Regions from separate parts of the Clostridium algidicarnis genome, predicted to be linked through region 2. Evidence: predicted binding sites of a transcription regulator. Region 2 holds the regulator's gene; the other holds the start of a gene.

Region 1 (6,709 bases), 1.4 Mb from region 2:
TTCATAGTCGGCTAATGGATACTTAATACCTGTTTCCTCGTCCGTTATAACTGCAAATGGGGTTACTTCTGAACCGGTTCCTGCTGATGTTGGGACAGCAACCATCATTGCCTTCTCACCCATAACTGGGAATTTATAAACTCTTTTTCTTATATCCATAAATCTCATAGCAAGATCTTCAAATCTAATATCTGGATGTTCGTACATTACCCACATAATTTTAGCTGCATCCATTGGTGAGCCTCCACCTAATGAAAGTATTACATCAGGCTTGAAGCTTAACATTTCTTCAGCACCCTTTTTTGCAGTTTTAAGTGTTGGATCTGGTTCAACATCTGAAAATATTTTGTAGTCTATTTTATTTTGATCTAGTATATCAGTAACTTTATGAGTGTATCCTAAGTCAAATAATATCTTATCTGTAACTATAAATACCTTCTTTTTATTTAAATCATGTAGCTCTTGTAGAGCTATTGGTAAACAACCATATTTAAAGTAAGTTTTTTCGGGAACTCTAAACCAAAGCATATTTTCTCTCCTCTCAGCAACACTTTTTATGTTAATTAAGTGTTTAGGACCAACATTTTCTGAAACGGAGTTACCACCCCAAGATCCGCAACCTAGTGTTAAAGATGGAGCTAACTTAAAGTTATATATATCTCCAATTGCACCTTGGGATGCTGGCATATTTATTAATGTTCTAGCAGTTTTCATGGCAGCTCCAAACTGGGTAATTCTATCCATTGACTTAACTTGATCTGTATAAAGTATGGAAGTATGACCGAATCCACCTAATTCTACTAGTCTAGCAGCCTTTGTTAAAGATTCGTCAAATGATTTTACTTTGTACATTGCAAGTACTGGTGATAACTTCTCGTGTGAGAATGGCTCTTCAAGCTCTACGGAGTCTACTTCTCCAACCAAAACCTTAGCCACCTTTGGTACAGAAACTCCAGCCATTTCAGCTATTTTAAAGGCTGATTGTCCAACGATATCAGCATTTAATCCACCTTTATCATTTAAAATTATTTTTCTAACCTTATCCACTTCTTCGCCTTTTAATATATAAGCTCCTCTAAGAGCTAGCTCTTTTTTTACTTCCTCATAAACTGAATCCATAACAACTATACTTTGCTCTGAAGCACAGATTACACCATTATCAAAGGTTTTAGAGAGTAATATTGAGTTTACAGCCATTTTTATGTGAGCTGTTTCATCAATTATAGCTGGAGTATTTCCGGCACCAACACCTAAAGCTGGTCTACCTGATGAATATGCGGATTTAACCATGGCAGGTCCTCCAGTAGCTAAGATTATATCTGATTCACGCATTACATTTTGTGATAATTCAACAGAAGGTTCATCTATCCATGCTATTATTCCTTCTGGTGCACCAGCTTTAACTGCTGCATCTAAAACTATTTTAGCAGCCTCAATTGTAGACTTTTTTGCTCTTGGATGAGGACTTATGATTATAGCATTTCTTGTTTTTAAGGCTATTAATGTTTTAAATATTGCTGTTGAGGTTGGATTAGTAGTTGGGACAATGGCAGCTATAACTCCAATAGGTTCAGCAACCTTAGTAATACCAAAGGTATTATCTTTCTCTATTATCCCACAGGTTTTCATATCTTTATATTTGTTGTATATATATTCTGCTGCGAAGTGGTTCTTTATAACTTTATCTTCAACGATACCCATACCAGTCTCTTCTACAGTCATTTTAGCTAGTTTAATTCTTGCGTTGTTTGCGGCCATAGCAGCTTGCCTAAATATTTCATCTACCTCTTCTTGAGTGTATGTTGCAAATAACTTTTGGGCTTCTCTTAACTGCCTAATTCTCTCTGTTAATTCCTTTGAGTTTGTTACTAACATAATTATTCCTCCTAGAATCATATAAAAATTTTGAACTTTCAATTGTTATTTTTTTATCAAACTTCTCTATGAACTCATTTTATTAGATTGTTTAATTTTTGTCAAACTTTTTGTTTATATTTTTAAAGATTATTTGATATATGTGTATTTTGTGCTTTTATTATTTTTTATATTCTTTTAAAAGTTATTTAAATTTATGAAAAGGGAATACCATAAATTATTTAAATATATCTATTATTATAAAAAGAACTGATGTAAATCAATGAGAATTATGGTAAAATATATGCAACATATGGATTGAAAAGGGAGGAAATAATATGAAAAAAAAGCTATCATTAATCCTGTTAATATTGATTTTCCCAGTATTCACCTATGGATGTAGTCAAAAAATAAGTCTTTTAGAAACTAAAGGAGATTATTTTACAGCATATACAAATGATGATATTGGTATAAAGATATCCAATACAATTAAGGAAAAGGAAGATATATATAATATTGTGTTAGATGATTTACAGAAAATCAACAGTTTTTCACCAATACATACGATAGAAATAGATATAGATGAAAAGAATGTTATACCCAAAGTGGAAAGAAGTATTAAATGTAATAGTAGTTTTATAAAGACAGAAGAATTTAAAAAGGAACTTATAAAAAAGTCCTATGATATATATGATAATTGGATTTCAGAAGGGCTTTATGCAAAGATATTTAAGAGAGATGTGGAAGTTCTAGAGTTTCCTGAATACTATGAAGAACATGACTTTTCATTATTTGGAGCAAGATTCTTTGAGCCATTCGTATCTAATAGGGAAATAGAAAATGTACAAGCTGCATCAATAGATTTAGTAGAGTATACAATAAAAAAGGGAAAAAAAGAAGAATTACTGAAAAATCAAGTAGACATATCAGATATTGAAGAATGGGCAAAGGATAAGAATATAGACCTATCTTATCAAAGAAGTATAGAGAGCCTAATGAATAGAATGGAAGCAAATAAATTAAATTCAAATGTATATTTAACTTTAAACACAAAGGAAGATATTAATGGATTTATCATAGATATACAGACTATGGATGAACAATATGATACTGCTAAAAAGATAGAAACGTTTATATTGATGATGGATAAAAATATAAGCAACATAAAAGAAGGAATAAAAAAAGATGCTCCTAATTTTTATAATAACTATAGTGATGCAATAGAAAATATTCCTCTAATACATTATTATTTTGATAATACATTAGAGGTAAATGGGTTTGCATTAACAAAAGAAGGAATAATAAAACTTAAAGATCTAACTACGCAAGTACATGAATTCAGTCACATACTAATAACGGATTCCTTTCTAAATAACAACATAGTAGTAAATGTACCTGAATGGCTAGATGAAGGTATAGCAAATTATTTGGATTATGCATATTCAGACAGATATAAATTTATTATAAAAGGTATTAATGATTTAATGTCCGAAGAAAAACTTAATGAACATGAAGAAAATCTAATAAATAATATGAATACTATATTTCAGGCGAATAATATGGATTTAAGTAATACCACGGAAATTATTACAAATAAAAGTGAACGAATTAAAATGTGCCATATATGGATGGCTTCTGTTTTAAAACATGCAGAAGTTCCGGGTTTTGAATCAGTGATAAAAGATACTGTTTTTCTTTCAAAAGAGCCAAGGAATTCTGAACAAAAATCATGGCCTATGGGCAAAGGAAATTATATTAATTATCACGCTAACCTTAGCTTTACAACTTATTTAATTGAAGAATATGGATTAGAAAAGACTTTATATCTAATGATTGAGGATTTCAGTACATTGACCTATGAAGATCAATTTGGGAAAAGTTATGAAGAACTTAAGGTTGATTGGAGGGAGTATCTTAAAGAGAACATTAAAGATATCGAATTGATACTTTGATATAAAAATTGCAGAAAGGAGGTGAAAAAATGAAATCATTGAATAACATACTATGGAATAAAGATGTAGAGATAGGGGAAGAAAAAGGGAAAGATAATGAATATGTGCCAATGGGGATTGGACAGCCTACTATGTTGACAGATGCTTGTATGTGTAATTATGCTGGTTGTAGTTCCTATCAGTCTGGAATATATGCAGGGGGATGTATTTAGCAAATGAGGAAACTAGAATGATATAACTTAAAAATTACAATAAAATGAACAAAAAGATTGAAGTCTAATCTTTTGTTCATTTTATGTAGTAATAATATTAATTTTTAAGGGGTTATATAATATGAAAAAAAAGATAATATTTATTTTGCTAATACTTGTCGTAACATTATCAATAATTGGATGTGGTAAAGAGGTAAGCTTAGTAGAAACCAAAGAAAAGTATTTCATAATGTATTCAAATGACAATATAAGTATAAAGATATCCAATACAGTGAAGGACAAAGAAAATATCTATAGTATGCTGTTGGAGGATTTACAGAAAATCAACAGCTTTTCACCAATATATAATATAGAAATAGATATAGATGAAAAGAATGTTACACCCAAAGTGGAAAGAAGTATTAAATGTAATAGTAGTTTTATAAAGACAGAAGAATTTAAAAAGGAACTTATAAAAAAATCCTATGATATATATGATAATTGGATTTCAGAAGGACTTTATGCAAGGATATTTAAGGAGGATATGGAAGTTTTAGAGTTTCCTGAATACTATGAAGAACATGACTTTTCATTATTTGGAGCAAGATTCTTTGAGCCATTCGCATCTAATAGGGAAATAGAAAATGTACAAGCTGCATCAATAGATTTAGTAGAGTATACAATAAAAAAGGGAAAAAAAGAAGAATTACTGAAAAATCAAGTAGACATATCAGATATTGAAGAATGGGCAAAGGATAAGAATATAGACCTATCTTATCAAAGAAGTATAGAGAGCCTAATGAATAGAATGGAAGCAAATAAATTAAATTCAAATGTATATTTAACTTTAAACACAAAGGAAGATATTAATGGCTTTACCATAGAATTGAGAACCATAGATAAACAATATGATGTTGCTGAAGAACTAGAAGATTTTGTACTTAAGATGGATACAAGTATAAAAGGCATAAAAGAAGGAATAAAAAAAGACGCTCCTAATTTCTATAATGATTATAGTACTGTAATAGAAAATGTTCCTAAGATACACTATTATTTTGATAATAACTCAAAGACACAAGGTGGTGCATTTTTGGGAAAAGGAATGATTGAACTTAAAAGATTAAGCGCTCAAGCACATGAATTCGGTCATATAGTAGTGACAGACTCTTTTTTAAAGAATAGTATACAAATAGATAATATGCCCGAATGGCTAGATGAAGGTATAGTAAACTATTTGGATATGGCATATTCTGGACTTATTACAGAAGAGATGGTAAGTGATTTGTTAGAGGCAAGAAAAGACGACACAGTAAAAGAAATATATTATGATTATGATAAAGTTATCGAGGTTCTTGAAGTAAATGATATAGATTTAAATAAGCTAGATAAGATAATAAAAGATAAAGATGAGAGAATAAAAATTGTTAATATAGTACTTATAGATGGAATAAAAGTTATAAAAAACAAAGGATCAGAAATACTTATTGAAGATACAGTTTTTGTTAAAGATGGATACAATGCTAATCAAACATTAAGGCCAATGGATGAAGGAAATTATATTGATTATTATTTAAATCAAATTTTCACTAACTATTTAATACATGAATATGGGTTGGAAAAGCTTTTATATTTAAGAGTTGAGGATTTCGATACATTAACATATGAGGATTATTTCGGAAAAGGATATGGTGAGCTTAAGGCTGATTGGATGGAATATCTTAAGGAGAATATTAAAGCTATCGAATTGATACTTTGATATAAATGTCACAGAAAGAATATACAAGGATGGAGAAGTAGAAGATGGAGGGATTATTATGCACTTCATAGAAGATTGGATGAACACCCTTCCTAGAAGGATACTGAAATACAAAACTCCAGAGGAGCTATTTGAAGCACAGTTAGATATAATATATGCAGCATAAGTAATTTCAACGACTTAAGTCATAAATAGAAATTAGTTCAATTTGTTATTGCAATTTTTCACAAATATTTTTCAGATAAAACAGTAATAATGATTGAACATGGCAACTATAAATCTGATTTTTTTGTTAGGTATTATAAATTTAAATATGAAAGCCTAGAGGTGCAAAGTGAAATCTCATTATCAAAATTTGATGATTCCAAGGTTGAAATTATTTATAATAATTATGTACAAATAAGGGGATCAACTCAACTAATACCCCTAAAAATATCTTAGTTATACTAAGGTGGGATCAATGATATTTGAAGTAGACTATGGAATCAATTGATATTGAGTTAAATAAACAGATACAGCTTTTACTTTTTATCCATATAGAACTGCATTAGTTATGCTATCATGTAATTTACCTGTGTTTTTTCTTATGCACTTTAGACATTTTTGATTTCTGATCTATGCTCAATAACTTTAACTTTTATATCTGGAATATCAACTATTTGACGTACAATATATTTCTCCGAAGTTACATACCGTAAGGATTATCCATAAATATCACATTTATCTACAGCATGCATTATTATTTCATCTGGAGTTTCACTAAATTCTAGTGTTTTAGCATCATGACCTTGTTAACCTCCAGGTTTTTTATTTGATTTAGTTCTTAAACTCTTAGTTTTCTTTTTTTAATTCATCATATGATGGCGGTTTGCTACTATTATTACTATTTTTATTGATTTGACTTTCCAGCAATTTAACACGCTCATTTAAAATTTTATTTTCATCAGAAAGATTCT
Region 2 (6,709 bases):
CTACTAGGTTTTCCTTTGGAACTATGCAATTTTGCATTACAAGTTCTGTAGTAGATGAGGCTCTTATGCCCATCTTATTTTCAAGTTTTCCTATAGAGAATCCTTCGAAATCCTTTTCAACTATAAATGCTGATATCCCTCTAGTTCCCTTGCTTCTATCAGTCATGGCAAATATTACAAATACATCTGCAACTCCACCATTAGTTATAAATATCTTTGTTCCATTTAAAACATAATGATCTCCATCTAAAACTGCTATGGTTTGTTGACCTGCTGCATCTGTACCTGCACCAGGTTCAGTAAGTCCAAATGCACCTAACTTATCGCCATTTATTAGGGATGGAAGATATTTTTCTCTTTGCATCTCATTACCATATTGGTATATTAAAGATTCACATAAAGAAACATGAGCAGATAATATTATCCCTGTAGTACCACAAGCTTTAGATATTTCTTCTACTGCTAATATATAAGCTAAAGTATCACCCTCAGCTCCACCGTATTTTTTTGGAAAAGGTATTCCCATAAGGCCATATTTACCCATAAGCTTTGCGTTTTCCATTGGAAACTCTTCAGTTTCATCAATTTCACCCGCTATAGGTTTTACTTTTTCTTCTGCAAATTGTCTTGCCATTTGTCTAACTAATTGTTGTTCCTCTGATAATGCAAAATTCATTTATTTTACCTCCTTAAAAGTACATATTAAATTAAGGTTTTATTTATTTTTAAAGTTTTTATCTCTTCTTTCTACAAAAGCTGCCATTCCTTCTTTTTGATCTTCAGTAGAAAAACATTGTCCAAAGGTTTCTGCTTCATACATAAGTGCTGTATCTATATCACATTGCATACCTCTGTTAATAGCTACTTTAGATAGCTTAACAGCTATAGGCGCATTGGCTGCTATAGTATTTGCCATTAATTTAGCTTCTTCCATTAACTTTTCCACTTCAACTACTTTGTTTACAAGCCCAATTCTTAAAGCTTCATCTGCTTTTACCATTCTACTTGTAAATATTATTTCTTTTGCCATTCCAATTCCAACATGTCTTGCAAGCCTTTGAGTACCACCAAAACCTGGTGTTATTCCAAGCCCTACTTCAGGTTGTCCAAACTTAGCCTTCTCTGTGGCTATTCTTATATCACAAGCCATTGCAAGTTCACATCCGCCACCTAGTGCAAAGCCATTTATAGCTGCTATCACTGGTTTTTCAAGATTTTCTATTCTTCTAAAAACCCTGTTTCCGAGTATAGAAAAACCTCTTCCTTCCATGGTATTTAAATCCTTCATTTCTGTTATATCAGCCCCCGCAATAAATGCTTTATCCCCTGCTCCAGTTATAATTACTGAATAAATTTCTTGGTCATTTTCTAAAGTATCAACTAAAGTATCTAATTCTTTCAATGTTTCTGAATTCAAAGCATTCAATGCCTTGGGTCTATTAATTGTTACGATGGCAATATTGCCTTCTTTTTCAAGGATAACATTCTTTAATTCCATGATAATCCTCCCTTTTACTTTCTATAATTTACTTATTGAAAATTATAGAAATTAATGTGCTATTCTCAATTTCCTAATAAGCCATTGTTAATTATCTAACAAGTAGACATAAAAAATAATTGAAGCTCGCACTTCAATTATAATTATAACTCGAATAAGAATTTATTTCAATGATAAATCAAATGATTTTGAATTATTTCATTATTCTATTTCCATTTCCTTTTCATTTTCTTTTTCATGAATGAGATATGTAAGAGTTAATAAGCTTTCACTAAGATGAACATTTTCTACAACTGTGTCCTCTGGTACTACAAGGTCTACTGGTGCAAAGTTCCAAATCCCCTTTACTCCGTTATTAACAAGTATGTCACATACTTTTTGAGCGTTTACCGCTGGTACACATATTATTCCTATATTTATAGTATTTGACTTAATGTATTGTTCTAATTTATCTATATCGTCTATAGCTATATCTCTTATTTTTATTCCTGAAAGCTTAGGATTAGCATCAAATATAGCTTCTAATTTAAAACCTAACTTTTCGAATCTATTATAATTTGCTATAGCCTGACCTATATTACCTGCACCTACTATAACTGTTTTATACTCATTTGATAATCCTACTATTTCACTTATTTGAGCATATAATTCTCTTACATTGTATCCATATCCTTGTTGACCAAAGTCTCCAAAACAATTTAGATCCTGCCTTATTTGTGAAGCAGTAAATCCTATCTTCTCACTTAATTCTTTTGATGATATCCTGTCTACATCGTTTCTAAGTAATTCACTAAGATATCTATGATATTTTGGTAATCTTTTTATTACCGCCATAGAAATACTCCTTTTTTTATCCATGATTACACCTCTTTAACTAAATTTAATAACTTATACTAAGTTACAACGTTTTTAATAATAATTATATAAATATCTTCTAATTCCTTTGCATTATAATTACAGAGATAAATAAAATTATTATTTTTGTGAAAATATATTCTATAATAAATCAAATTCAAACTCAAATATACTTAACTCTAATAAATTTAAATTAATAGATACAACTTCAAATAAGCTTATACCTACAATCTATAAGATAAAACAAAGAAAAATAAAGTAAAATTTATTGTGAATAATTAAATTTAATATAATATACACCAAGTATTCTATCACAAGTTACCTTGTGATTACACAAAAAAATATAATAATTTATAATTTACTTGCTATTATACATGTTTTTACATTGAAAATATATAGTTTTGCTTATACTTTCGTAATTTCATTGCTTATATTATTAAATATACCTGCAAATTCTTAACAAATTGTTATAATACTTATTATTTATTTAATAAATTACTTATAAAACACATTTTGTAGATTAATACTTTATATAATTATTGACCAATGTTTATTAATATATGCAAAATTATATTATAGTTATTAGTTAATGATATAATATAATTAAATTTATACAAATAATAATTTTGAAAGGTTTCATGATATTTATGGATAAAAATACCGAAAAAACTATTTGGATAATATTGTACTTTTCTTTCACATTAATATTTTTATTGTTGCTTTACTCATCTAATGAAAATAGAGTTATAATTGGATTTTTATCTTCCCTTTTAATAATTTCTGTTAGCATAAGATTATCTATCCTTTATCCAAACCCTAGTAAAAAGTATATAGGTAAATTTTTAATCTTTGTTGATTTAACAGTAGTCTATTTAATCTTTGCAGCTGATACATCTGGTATATCAATTTTATATACCATAATAATTATTATGGATTCTATATTTTTTCACAGCTACACTTTTAGCTTTTTAATTATTGTACTTGGGTATCTCTCTTTTATAATAAACAAAATATCCACTCCATCTTTATACACAAATTTAGGCAATATTTCATTATCCTCTGTAATAGCTTTACTAGGATTTGTTTTTTTATCAAGCATACTCTACTTTTTAAAGGAGCAAATAATTCAAAGATCTAAGCTATCTAATTCAATGAATGAAATAGAAGAAAAAAATATAAAGCTTGAAAAGGCCTATTCTAAATTAAAAGAACACTCAGAAGCTCTCGAAGAAATGGCTGCTTTAAAAGAACGAAATAGAATTTCAAGAGAATTACATGATACAGTTGGTCACACTCTTACTACTGTACTCGTTGAAATTGAAGCTGGTAAAAGGCTTTTAATTAAAGATAAACCTGGAGGACTTGATAAAATCACCTTAGCACAAGAGCAAGTTAGAAAGGGCCTTAAGGATATTAGATCATCAGTTACCATGATGAAAGAAGGCAAAGATTTAATTGAGTTTATCCCCTCTTTAAAGTTAATATTAGAGGACACTAAACTTCATACAGACGTTAAAATACAATATGATATATCATTAAGCAAAAACATACCTAAGACCTACGAAAAGATAATCTATAATAGTCTTTTAGAGGGTATCACAAATGGAATTAAACATGGTAATGCTAAAGAGTTTATATTTAAGCTTTATGATAGTGATGGAAATATCTTCTTTTACTTAGAAGATAAAGGCTTAGGCTCCGAAAATATTATACTAGGTTTTGGTCTTACAAATATGAAAGAATCAGTGGAATCTGTAAATGGAGAGTTTAATCTAAAATATTTAAAGGAAAAAGGTTTCATAATAGAATTTATATTAAAGGAGGACTTGAATTTATGATAAAGGTTTTAATTGCAGATGATCAAACTCTTATGCGGGATGGTCTTAAGACTATTTTAGATCTAGAAGAGGATATTGAAGTAATCGCTACTGCTGAAAATGGTGAAATAGCCTTTCAAAAGTCTATTGAATTAACCCCTGATGTTATCTTAATGGATATAAGAATGCCTATAATGAATGGCGTAGATAGCGTTAAAAAAATAAAGTCTATTTTACCAAAAGTAGCTGTAATTATGCTTACTACCTTTGATGATGATGAATATATAATAGAGGCTCTATCTAATGGTGCATCAGGATATCTCTTAAAGGATATGCCTGCTGAAAAGTTGATTGAAGCTATAAGAGATAGTTTAAAGGGTCAACTATTTATTCCTACAAATATAGCAGCAAAGCTTATATCTAGATTATATGAAAAAGAAGCTTCCAAAAATACTTTAAAAAGAGATTTATCTCTTTCAGAAAGAGAGCTTCAGGTGTCTTCCCTTTTAATCGAAGGCTATAATAACAAGCAAATTTCTTCAAAGCTATTTATTTCAGAGGGTACGGTTAAAAACTATATAAGCAATATTTATAGCAAAATAGGAATTAGTGATAGAACAAAAGCTGCCTTATTTTTAAAGGCAAATCTTTAAAGTTTAGGAGAATAATTAATGAAAAAGAATATCTTTTTTGCTATAACCTTATTATTAACCGGTGTATTAATGTTTCTTAGAAATATTGGAATTATTAAAAATAACATTTCATTTTTTATAGTTGGTTTTGGTCTTATGGCGGCCTATATTCTTATGGGGTATTATACTAAACATAAAAATATATTGATCTTAATACCATCTTTAATTCTTATTTCTTTAGCTTTATTAGAATTTATTTTAAATAATTATAACGTATATAACATAGACTATAGCCTTTTCTTATATCTACTGGGGCTTTGTTGTGTATTAGTTTACATTATACACATAAGAAAACAAAACTTTAAATCTTTTAAAAAAAGGTATTGGATTATATATTTAGCAATATTATTTATAACTCTTTCCACAATTTATAAATTTAAATTTACTAATATATATTTAATGTTAAGGTATCTTTGGCCTTTTATACTTTTATCTATAGGTATTTTTATACTTATTGGAGATTACAAAGAAAAAGTTTCTAAATCAAGTGATTCTTAGACTCAGGTGGTGTTTGCTTATAAGGATACATCTCCCCATCAAAGGCTAGAATAACTTATAAAGGAGCTTAGCAGCCGTCATCCCCCACCTTGAAGAGGATAGGAGTGTTAGGTCTGGTAGCCATCGGATAAAATTAATAGGAGGATTTTTTATGCATTATAAAAGTTTAAATATAGCCCATAGAGGCTTTAGTGGTAAATATCCTGAGAACACTATGTTAGCTTTTGAAAAGGCTGTAGAGGCTGATTGTGACGGCATAGAAACCGATGTACAGCTTACTAAGGATAATGTACTTGTATTATGCCATGATGAAACTTTAGATAGAACCACAAGTAATAAAGGTTTTATATCACAATACACCTATAAAGAGCTTAAAGCTTTGGACTTTGGTATTAAATTTGGAGATAAATTTAAAAATATTAAAATTCCTACACTGGAAGAGTTGCTAGACTATTGCAAAGAAAAAGATATATACCTAAATCTTGAGTTGAAAAATAGCATAATCTTATATGAAGGCTTAGAAGAAATGGTTATAAAAAAGATTCATGAATATAATTTATCTAAACATGTAATATTATCTTCTTTTAATCATTACTCCATGGTGAAATGTAAATCTATAGATAATAATATTAAAACAGGATTATTATATGAAGCTGGTCTTTATAAACCTCATATCTATGCACAATATGTAGGAGCCGATGCTCTTCACCCTCATTTTTTAAGTGTAATTCATAAGGATATAGTAGATGATATTAAATCTAAAAACATTCTTATAAATACTTACACCGTAAATGATGAAAATCATATGAAAACTTTAATAAATTTAGGTATAGATGGTATTATAACTAATTATCCTGATAAACTTAGTAACTTACTAAAATCTTAAATAAATTGTTATTCTTTATGTAAAATCGGAGGATATCATTATATGATTACCTCCGATTATTGATAATTGATTTTTTATGATATATAATGTATGTATGCTTAAAATCAAACAAAATATCTAATTTTAATACAAATTTATATCTTTTATTAGATAGACTTTTGTCTAAAATACAGGGAGGTATATAATATGTTAAGTGAAAGATTACAAAAATCATTAAATGATCAAGTTAATTACGAATTTTATTCAGCTTATACTTATTTAGCTATGGCTGCTTATGCTGAAAGTGAAGATTTAGAAGGTTTTGCAAACTTCTTTAAAGTTCAATATGAAGAAGAGCTTTTCCATGCTATGAAATTTTATAATTATATAAATCAAATGGATGGAAGGGTAGTTATCGAGGCTATTGAAAAGCCTCAAATAGAATACGATTCTGTACTTCATCTTTTTGAATCAGGCTATGAGC

Evidence for each region. The regulator Rex, encoded in region 2, represses fermentation and respiration genes when NADH is low (regulators of the CRP and FNR family bind a similar motif). The targets are predictions, from matches to a motif close to ATTGTTAANNNNTTAACAAT.
Region 1: the regulator Rex is predicted to act here: its motif matches at 1,917-1,936, upstream of adhE (bifunctional acetaldehyde-CoA/alcohol dehydrogenase).

Annotation. Positions count from the first base shown of each region.
Region 1 covers NZ_JNLN01000001.1:1,770,411-1,777,119, forward strand. Annotated here, with positions in the region: gene adhE (bifunctional acetaldehyde-CoA/alcohol dehydrogenase) at 1-1,875, opposite strand, end outside; gene BV55_RS0108550 (hypothetical protein) at 2,193-3,806, shown strand; gene BV55_RS0108555 (hypothetical protein) at 3,836-4,018, shown strand; gene BV55_RS0108560 (hypothetical protein) at 4,140-5,753, shown strand; gene BV55_RS15830 (DUF6444 domain-containing protein) at 6,585-6,709, opposite strand, start outside.
Region 2 covers NZ_JNLN01000001.1:410,048-416,756, forward strand. Annotated here, with positions in the region: gene BV55_RS0102030 (acyl-CoA dehydrogenase) at 1-676, opposite strand, end outside; gene BV55_RS0102035 (short-chain-enoyl-CoA hydratase) at 716-1,498, opposite strand; gene BV55_RS0102040 (redox-sensing transcriptional repressor Rex) at 1,700-2,356, opposite strand; gene BV55_RS0102045 (sensor histidine kinase) at 3,001-4,191, shown strand; gene BV55_RS0102050 (response regulator transcription factor) at 4,188-4,823, shown strand; gene BV55_RS0102055 (hypothetical protein) at 4,842-5,360, shown strand; gene BV55_RS0102060 (glycerophosphodiester phosphodiesterase) at 5,512-6,246, shown strand; gene BV55_RS0102065 (ferritin) at 6,433-6,709, shown strand, end outside.